2 linked regions of the Natronosporangium hydrolyticum genome follow. Each later gene encodes a partner of the first gene's protein in a complex. Links are inferred from orthologs where the notes say so. Each region holds a gene or a part of one and is shown on either strand. Other genes may lie near its edges. The genes, in order: ctaE and ctaD.

Region 1 (3,068 bases):
TCGTCCAGGCGACGATGCCGGCGCCGACGCAGAACAGGGCGATGGCGAGGGTTACCCCGAGCACCGGGGTGTAGAACTTGCTGAGCGCGTCCGCGCCGGCTTCGTACTGCCAGGGCCAGGCAATGTACGCGACCATGAAGGCGGTCGCCGCCGCCCCCGCGAGCAAGAAGAGCATGGCGATGACCCGAACCACCCGGCGTTCGGCCCGGGAGCCGGGCTCGAACCGTGGCTCGTACAGCATGATTTCGACGCCGTCGCGGCGGGCGCCTTCCCGGACCAGGTCGAACCTGGTCAGCCGCGGGTCGTGAATGTCGACCTCGCGGGACTCGGCCGGGGCGGCGGAGGTCACCTCGGTGCCGGGCTCATTCTCCGGTCTGGTGGGCTGCTGGGTCGGGACGGTCATGACTTGCCTGCAATCCAAAGGGTGGCGAACACGAGCGCCACGATGCCGACCAGGAAGACGGCCACGCCTTCGGTGGAGGGCCCGAACCGACCCAGGTTGAACACCCCGCCCGGGTCGCCGTCGTCCTGGAGTACCCGGATGAAGGCAATGATATCGGCCTTCTCTTCGGGGGTGAGTTGGTTGTCACCGAAGACTGGCATGTTCTGGGGGCCGGAGAGCATCGCCGCGTAGATCTGCCGGTCGGTGGCCTCCATTATGCTGGGCGCGAACGCGCCGCTGCTGAGCGGACCACCGCCGCCAGAGTAGGCGTGGCACGACGAGCAGTTGATCCGGTAAAGCTCGCCGCCGACGGCCGAGTCGCCGTCGTCGAGCACCGCGCCGAGGTTCTGCGGGACCTCCGGGCCACCGCCGAGTTCCTGGATGTAGGCCGAGAGCGCGGCGATGTTCTGCTCCAGCTCCTCGCCGCTCCAGTACGGCGGCTTCGGCTGTGCCTGGGCCTCCTGCCGGGACATCGGCATCCGGCCGGTCTCGACCTGGAACTCGACCGCGGCCGAACCCACTCCGATCAGGCTGGGGCCGCGCTCGTCGACGCCCTGGGCGTTGCGGCCGTGGCAGCTGATGCAGTTGTTGTCATACAGCTCTTTGCCCTCGGCGGCGGTCGGGGACAGGGGTTGTTCCTGGGCCGCCACTCCGGGCGCGAACGCGGTGTAGGCGAAGCCGGCGAGCAGCAGCGCGCCTACCAACTTCACCGAGGCGCCGAGCCGCCGTTGCCCGCGACCCGGGCGCGAGCGGGTTGCCCGGCTCGTGAGCACCGTGCGCCACATCCGCGCGAGTCGCGCTCTGCGGCCGGGGGTCTCAGAGGTCATCGCCAGCCTTTCCGATCAGGGAAGGAAGAAGATCATCGCGAACAGGACGATCCAGACCGCGTCCACGAAGTGCCAGTAGTACGAGATCACGATCGCTGACGTCGCCTGGGCCGGGGTGAACCGCCCCAACGACGTACGCGCCAGGTAGATCAGGAATGCGAGCAGGCCACCGACCACGTGTAGCAGGTGGAAACCGGTGGTCAGGTAGAACATCGAACCGAAGCCGTCGCTGTCGATCCGGATGCCGTAGTTGTTCGACAGCTCGACGTACTCGATCAGCTGGCCCACCACGAAGATGGTGCCCATCACGAACGTGAGCGCGAACCACCGTCGGAGTCCGTGCACGTCGCCTCGTTCAGCCCGGAACACCCCGATCTGGCAGGTGATCGAGGACAGCAGCAGAACTGTGGTGAACGGAAGCGCGAACCAGACATTCAGGTTGGGATGGTTCGCCGCCCACAACTCCGGCGCGGCTGCTCGGATGGAGAAGAACATCGCGAACAGGCCGGCGAAGAACATCAGTTCGCTGGCTAGCCACACGATCACGCCGACGCTGGTGATGTTCGGTCGGTTGAGCGAGTGGACCTGGCTCTGGGAAAGCGCTGGGGCCGCAGTCACTGGCTCATTATCGCTACTACGGTGTGTCGGTCGACGCCGGGGTGGGCTCTTACGCCCTCCCGCAGCGTATGACCTAACCTGCGGATGTGGAGATCGATCTGCTCGCGCACCCTGCCGACGGGACGCCTCCGCCGCTGACGCCCGCCGCCCTGCTCACCGAGGCCAAGCTGCTGAACTGGTTCACGGTGGTGCTGCTGGTGGCCGCGGCGGCGTACCTGTACGGGGTGTGGCGGCTGCGGCATCGAGGTGACCCGTGGCCGATGCAACGGACGGTGGCCTTCCTCGGTCCGGGCCTGGGCGGCATCGCGGCAGCCACCATCAGCGGGCTGGCGGCGTACGACACGTCGCTGGTCTCCGCGCACATGGTGCAGCACATGGTGCTGTCGATGGTGGCCCCGATCTTCCTGGCGTTGGGTGCGCCGGTGACCCTCGCGCTGCGGACGCTGCCCCGCCGCGCTCGACGGGTGTTGCTGACGGTGGTCCACTCGCGCCCGATCAAGGTGTTGTCGTTTCCGATGGTGGCGTTCGCGATCTTCGTCGCGAGCCCGTTCGTGCTCTACTTCACCGATCTCTACCGGCTGAGCCTGGAGAGTGTCCTGGTGCATGAACTCGTGCACCTTCACTTCTTGATCGCCGGGTGCCTGTTCTTCTGGCCGCTGATCGGGTTGGATCCGCTGCCCGGCCGGTGGCCGTACCCGGGGCGGGTCCTGTTGCTGCTGCTGATGGTGCCGTTCCACACTGTGCTGGGGCTGACCATCATGCAGAGCGAGCGGCTTCTCGGCGGCGACTGGTACCCGACGCTCGGGTTGTACTGGGCCGATCCGGCCGCTGACCAGCATCTCGCCGGTGGCATTCTGTGGGCGGGTGGCGAGATCATCACCGTCTCGGTGCTGGCGTTGATGGTGGTGCAGTGGATCCGGGCCTCGGAGCGGGAGGCGCAGCGGATCGACCGGGAACTCGACCGGCAGGAGGCGGCGGCCGCAGCTCGAGGCGCCCCGCCGCCGGCTCCGGAGACAGGCGCTAGGATGGCGCCGTGAGCGCGAGGAGTGAGCGAAGCGAGCCCCGCAGTCGCGAACCAGGTAACGCCAGTGGCGCGAGGAGTGAGCGAAGCGAGCCCCGCAGTCGCGAACCAGGTGACACCGGTAACGCGAGGAGTGAGCTGTGACTGCTACCCAGACGGT
Region 2 (3,222 bases), 860 kb from region 1 along the record:
CGCGAACACCTCCGCGCCGAGCTCGTCGCCGTACCGTGGGAAGGGTTGAAGCTCTCGGCCGGGGAGCCAGCGATCCCGGTGACCATGATGGGAGGAGACCGATGAGCCGTGCACTGATCATCACCGACGTCCAGAACGACTTCTGCGAAGGCGGGTCGTTGGCGGTCCGGGGCGGCGGCGCGGTAGCCGCCGGCATCTCCGCCGCACTGCACGATCGGCCGGACCGATGGGATCACGTCGTGGCGACCAAGGACCACCACATCGAACCGGGTGATCATTTCGCCGAAGAACCTGACTTTGTGGATAGTTGGCCACCGCACTGCCTGGTCGGCACCGCCGGGGCAGAGTTCCACCCGGAACTCGACACCGACCGGATCGAGGCGACCTTCACCAAGGGCGAGTACGAACCCGCCTACTCTGGCTTCGAAGGCGCCACCGGCAGCATCGGCCTCGCCGCCTGGCTGCGGATGCACGACGTCACCGAGGTCGAGATCGTCGGTATCGCCACCGACCACTGTGTGCTCGCCACCGCGCTGGACAGCGTCGCCGAAGGCTTCGCCACCACGGTGCTGCTCAACCTGACCGCGGGCGTGCTGCCCGAGACCATCGACAAGGCGCTCCAGCGGATGCAGGAGGCCGGGGTCACGCTGGTCTAAGCGCTCAGGGGCGCTGCTCGCCGCCGCTCGCCTCGCCACCGGCGGACTCCTGGCCAGCCTCCGGCTCGCCTTCGGCCCGTTCGCCTGGCCGCGCCGAGTCGCCGCCCATCGGCCCCGGCGGCTCCGCCGCGGCGGTGGTGTAATACGGAACGAGGTGCGGGAACTTCGCGTCGAACGCCGGCCGTTCCGAGCGGATCCGCGGCATCCGGTCGAAGTTGCGCAGCGGCGGCGGGCAGCTGGTCGCCCACTCCAACGAGGCGCCGTGCCCCCACGGGTCGTCGACCTGCACCACCCGGCCGGATTTGTACGACTTCCACACGTTGTAGAGGAAGGGCAGCGTCGAGACGCCCAGCACGAACGCGCCGATCGACGAGATCATGTTCAGGGTGTTGAACCCGTCGCTGGCCAAGTAGTCGGCGTACCGCCGGGGCATGCCCTCGTTACCCAGCCAGTGCTGCACCAGGAAGGTGGTGTGGAACCCGACCATGGTCAGCCAGAAATGAATCCGGCCGAGCCGCTCGTCGAGCATCCGCCCAGTCATCTTCGGGAACCAGAAGTAGATGCCGGCATAGACCGCGAAGACGATGGTGCCGAAGAGCACGTAGTGGAAGTGGGCCACCACGAAGTAGGTGTCCGAGACGTGCCAGTTGACCGGCGGGCTCGCCAGCAACACCCCGGAGAGGCCACCCAGCAGGAAGGTGACCAGGAACCCGATCGAGAAGAGCATCGGTGACTCGAACGTCAACTGTCCTCGCCACATCGTGCCGATCCAGTTGAAGAACTTGATCCCGGTCGGTACTGCGATCAGGAACGACAAGAAGGCGAAGAAGGGCAGCAGCACCTGGCCGGTGGCGAACATGTGGTGGGCCCACACGCTCATCGAGAGCGCACCGATCGCGATCGTCGCCAGCACCAGCATCTTGTAGCCGAAGATCGGCTTCCGGCTGAAGACCGGGATGATCTCCGAGACGATGCCGAAGAACGGCAACGCCACGATGTAGACCTCGGGATGGCCGAAGAACCAGAACAGGTGCTGCCACAGGATCGGCCCGTTGGTCGCCGGATCGAAGACGTGCGAGCCGAGAATCCGGTCCGACAGCAGCGCCAGCAGCGCCGCGGTCAGGATCGGGAACGCCATCAGCACCAGCACCGAGGTGACCAGGATGTTCCAGGTGAAGATGGACATCCGGAACATCGTCATGCCGGGCGCCCGCAGCGTCACGATCGTGGTGATCATATTGACGGCGGCCAGGATGGTGCCGAGGCCGGAGATCGCCAGCCCGGTGATCCACAGGTCGGCACCCACACCGGGCGTGTGGATCGCGCTGTTCAGCGGCGCATAAGCGAACCAGCCGAAGTCGGCGGCCCCGCCCGGAGTCAAGAAGCCCAGCAACACCACCGTGCCACCGAACGCGAACAACCAGTAGGCCAGCGCGTTCAACCGCGGGAACGCCACATCCGGCGCGCCGATCTGGATCGGCACGATGTAGTTGGCGAACGCGAACACGATCGGCGTCGCGAACAGCAACAGCATGATCGTGCCGTGCATGGTGAAGAGCTGGTTGTACTGCTCCGGGGAGAGGAACCGCATCCCCGGCTGGGCGAGCTCGGCCCGCATCACCAGCGCCATCGCGCCGCCGATCAAGAAGAAGGCGAACGCGGTGGTCATATACATGATGCCAATCTGCTTGGCATCGGTGGTCCGGAGCATGCGCGCCAGCGCGGAGCCCTTGACCGGCTGGTGAACCGGGTAGGGCCGAGTCTCGATCGGCTTCGGGGCAACGGTGGTCACGAGGGGCAGAATAGCGGCCCGGCCACGCCGGGCCCGCCCCGGGTCGGGCGATCGGCGGGTGCGCAGCGATGATCAGCGCGGCAGCGACAACCCGGGCAGGATCTCAGTGAAGAACTCGCGGTCGCCGGCGAAGGTGGGCGACAACGTCGCGAACTCCGTAGGGCGCAGCCAGCGGACCGCGCTGACCTCACCCGGGTCGGGGTGCAGGTCGCCCGCGCCGGGCAGCACCTCGGCCAGCCACCAGAACAGCCGGAACCCCCCGTCGTGGGTCTGCGACTCCCACACCCGACCCAGCGGCCGGACCGCCAGCCCGACCTCCTCACGCACCTCGCGGACGACCGCGGCCGCCTGCCCCTCGCCCGGCTCGACCTTGCCGCTCAACGGCGCCCAGTAACCCGAGAAGACCGCTTGCGGACCGCGCCGGATCACCAACACCTGACCCGCCCGCGCCACCACCGCCACCACCGCCTCGCGCTGGCCGGCGGCCGGCCCGGCAGGGTCGCTAGGCACCGTGGGTATCCGGGTCCGGGCCGAGCCGTCCGCCCCGGTCCAGCCGGCCCATCGCCGCGAGCTCCTCCGGCGCCAACGTGAAGTCGAAGACCGCCAGATTCTGCTGCATCCGGCCCGGCGTCACCGACTTGGGGATCGCGATGTTGCCGAGCTGCAGCTGCCAGCGCAAAACCACCTGCGCCGGCGTACGGCCATGCTTGCTGGCCAAGCCGGTGATCGTGGGATGCTCCAGCGCGTCGCCGCCCTTCGCCAGCGGACTCCACG

Evidence for each region.
Region 2: the proteins of ctaE (region 1) and ctaD are in contact, whole or in part, in a solved structure (PDB 7CUB), measured with the Escherichia coli proteins. The link is inferred for Natronosporangium hydrolyticum from one-to-one orthologs.

What each region holds. Positions count from the first base shown.
Region 1 is NZ_CP070499.1:1,752,100-1,755,167, forward strand. Bases 87-2,839 are described here. They hold ctaE (aa3-type cytochrome oxidase subunit III), read right to left. Parts: upstream 1,888-2,839; coding sequence 1,285-1,887; downstream 87-1,284. Other genes in these bases: qcrA (cytochrome bc1 complex Rieske iron-sulfur subunit), read right to left, coding at 87-403; qcrC (cytochrome bc1 complex diheme cytochrome c subunit), read right to left, coding at 400-1,269; JQS43_RS07900 (cytochrome c oxidase assembly protein), read left to right, coding at 1,974-2,839. In the rest of the region: more of qcrA, read right to left, coding at 1-86; more of JQS43_RS07900, read left to right, coding at 2,840-2,924. UniProt on the Escherichia coli protein: Cytochrome bo(3) ubiquinol terminal oxidase is the component of the aerobic respiratory chain of E.coli that predominates when cells are grown at high aeration.
Region 2 is NZ_CP070499.1:895,020-898,241, reverse strand. The notes cover bases 55-2,961. They hold ctaD (aa3-type cytochrome oxidase subunit I), read right to left. Parts: upstream 2,449-2,961; coding sequence 661-2,448; downstream 55-660. Other genes in these bases: JQS43_RS04145 (aldo/keto reductase), read right to left, coding at 2,951-2,961; JQS43_RS04150 (NUDIX hydrolase), read right to left, coding at 2,521-2,958; JQS43_RS04160 (isochorismatase family protein), read left to right, coding at 102-656; JQS43_RS04165 (nicotinate phosphoribosyltransferase), read left to right, coding at 55-105. Outside these bases: more of JQS43_RS04165, read left to right, coding at 1-54; more of JQS43_RS04145, read right to left, coding at 2,962-3,222. UniProt on the Escherichia coli protein: Cytochrome bo(3) ubiquinol oxidase is the terminal enzyme in the aerobic respiratory chain of E.coli that predominates when cells are grown at high aeration.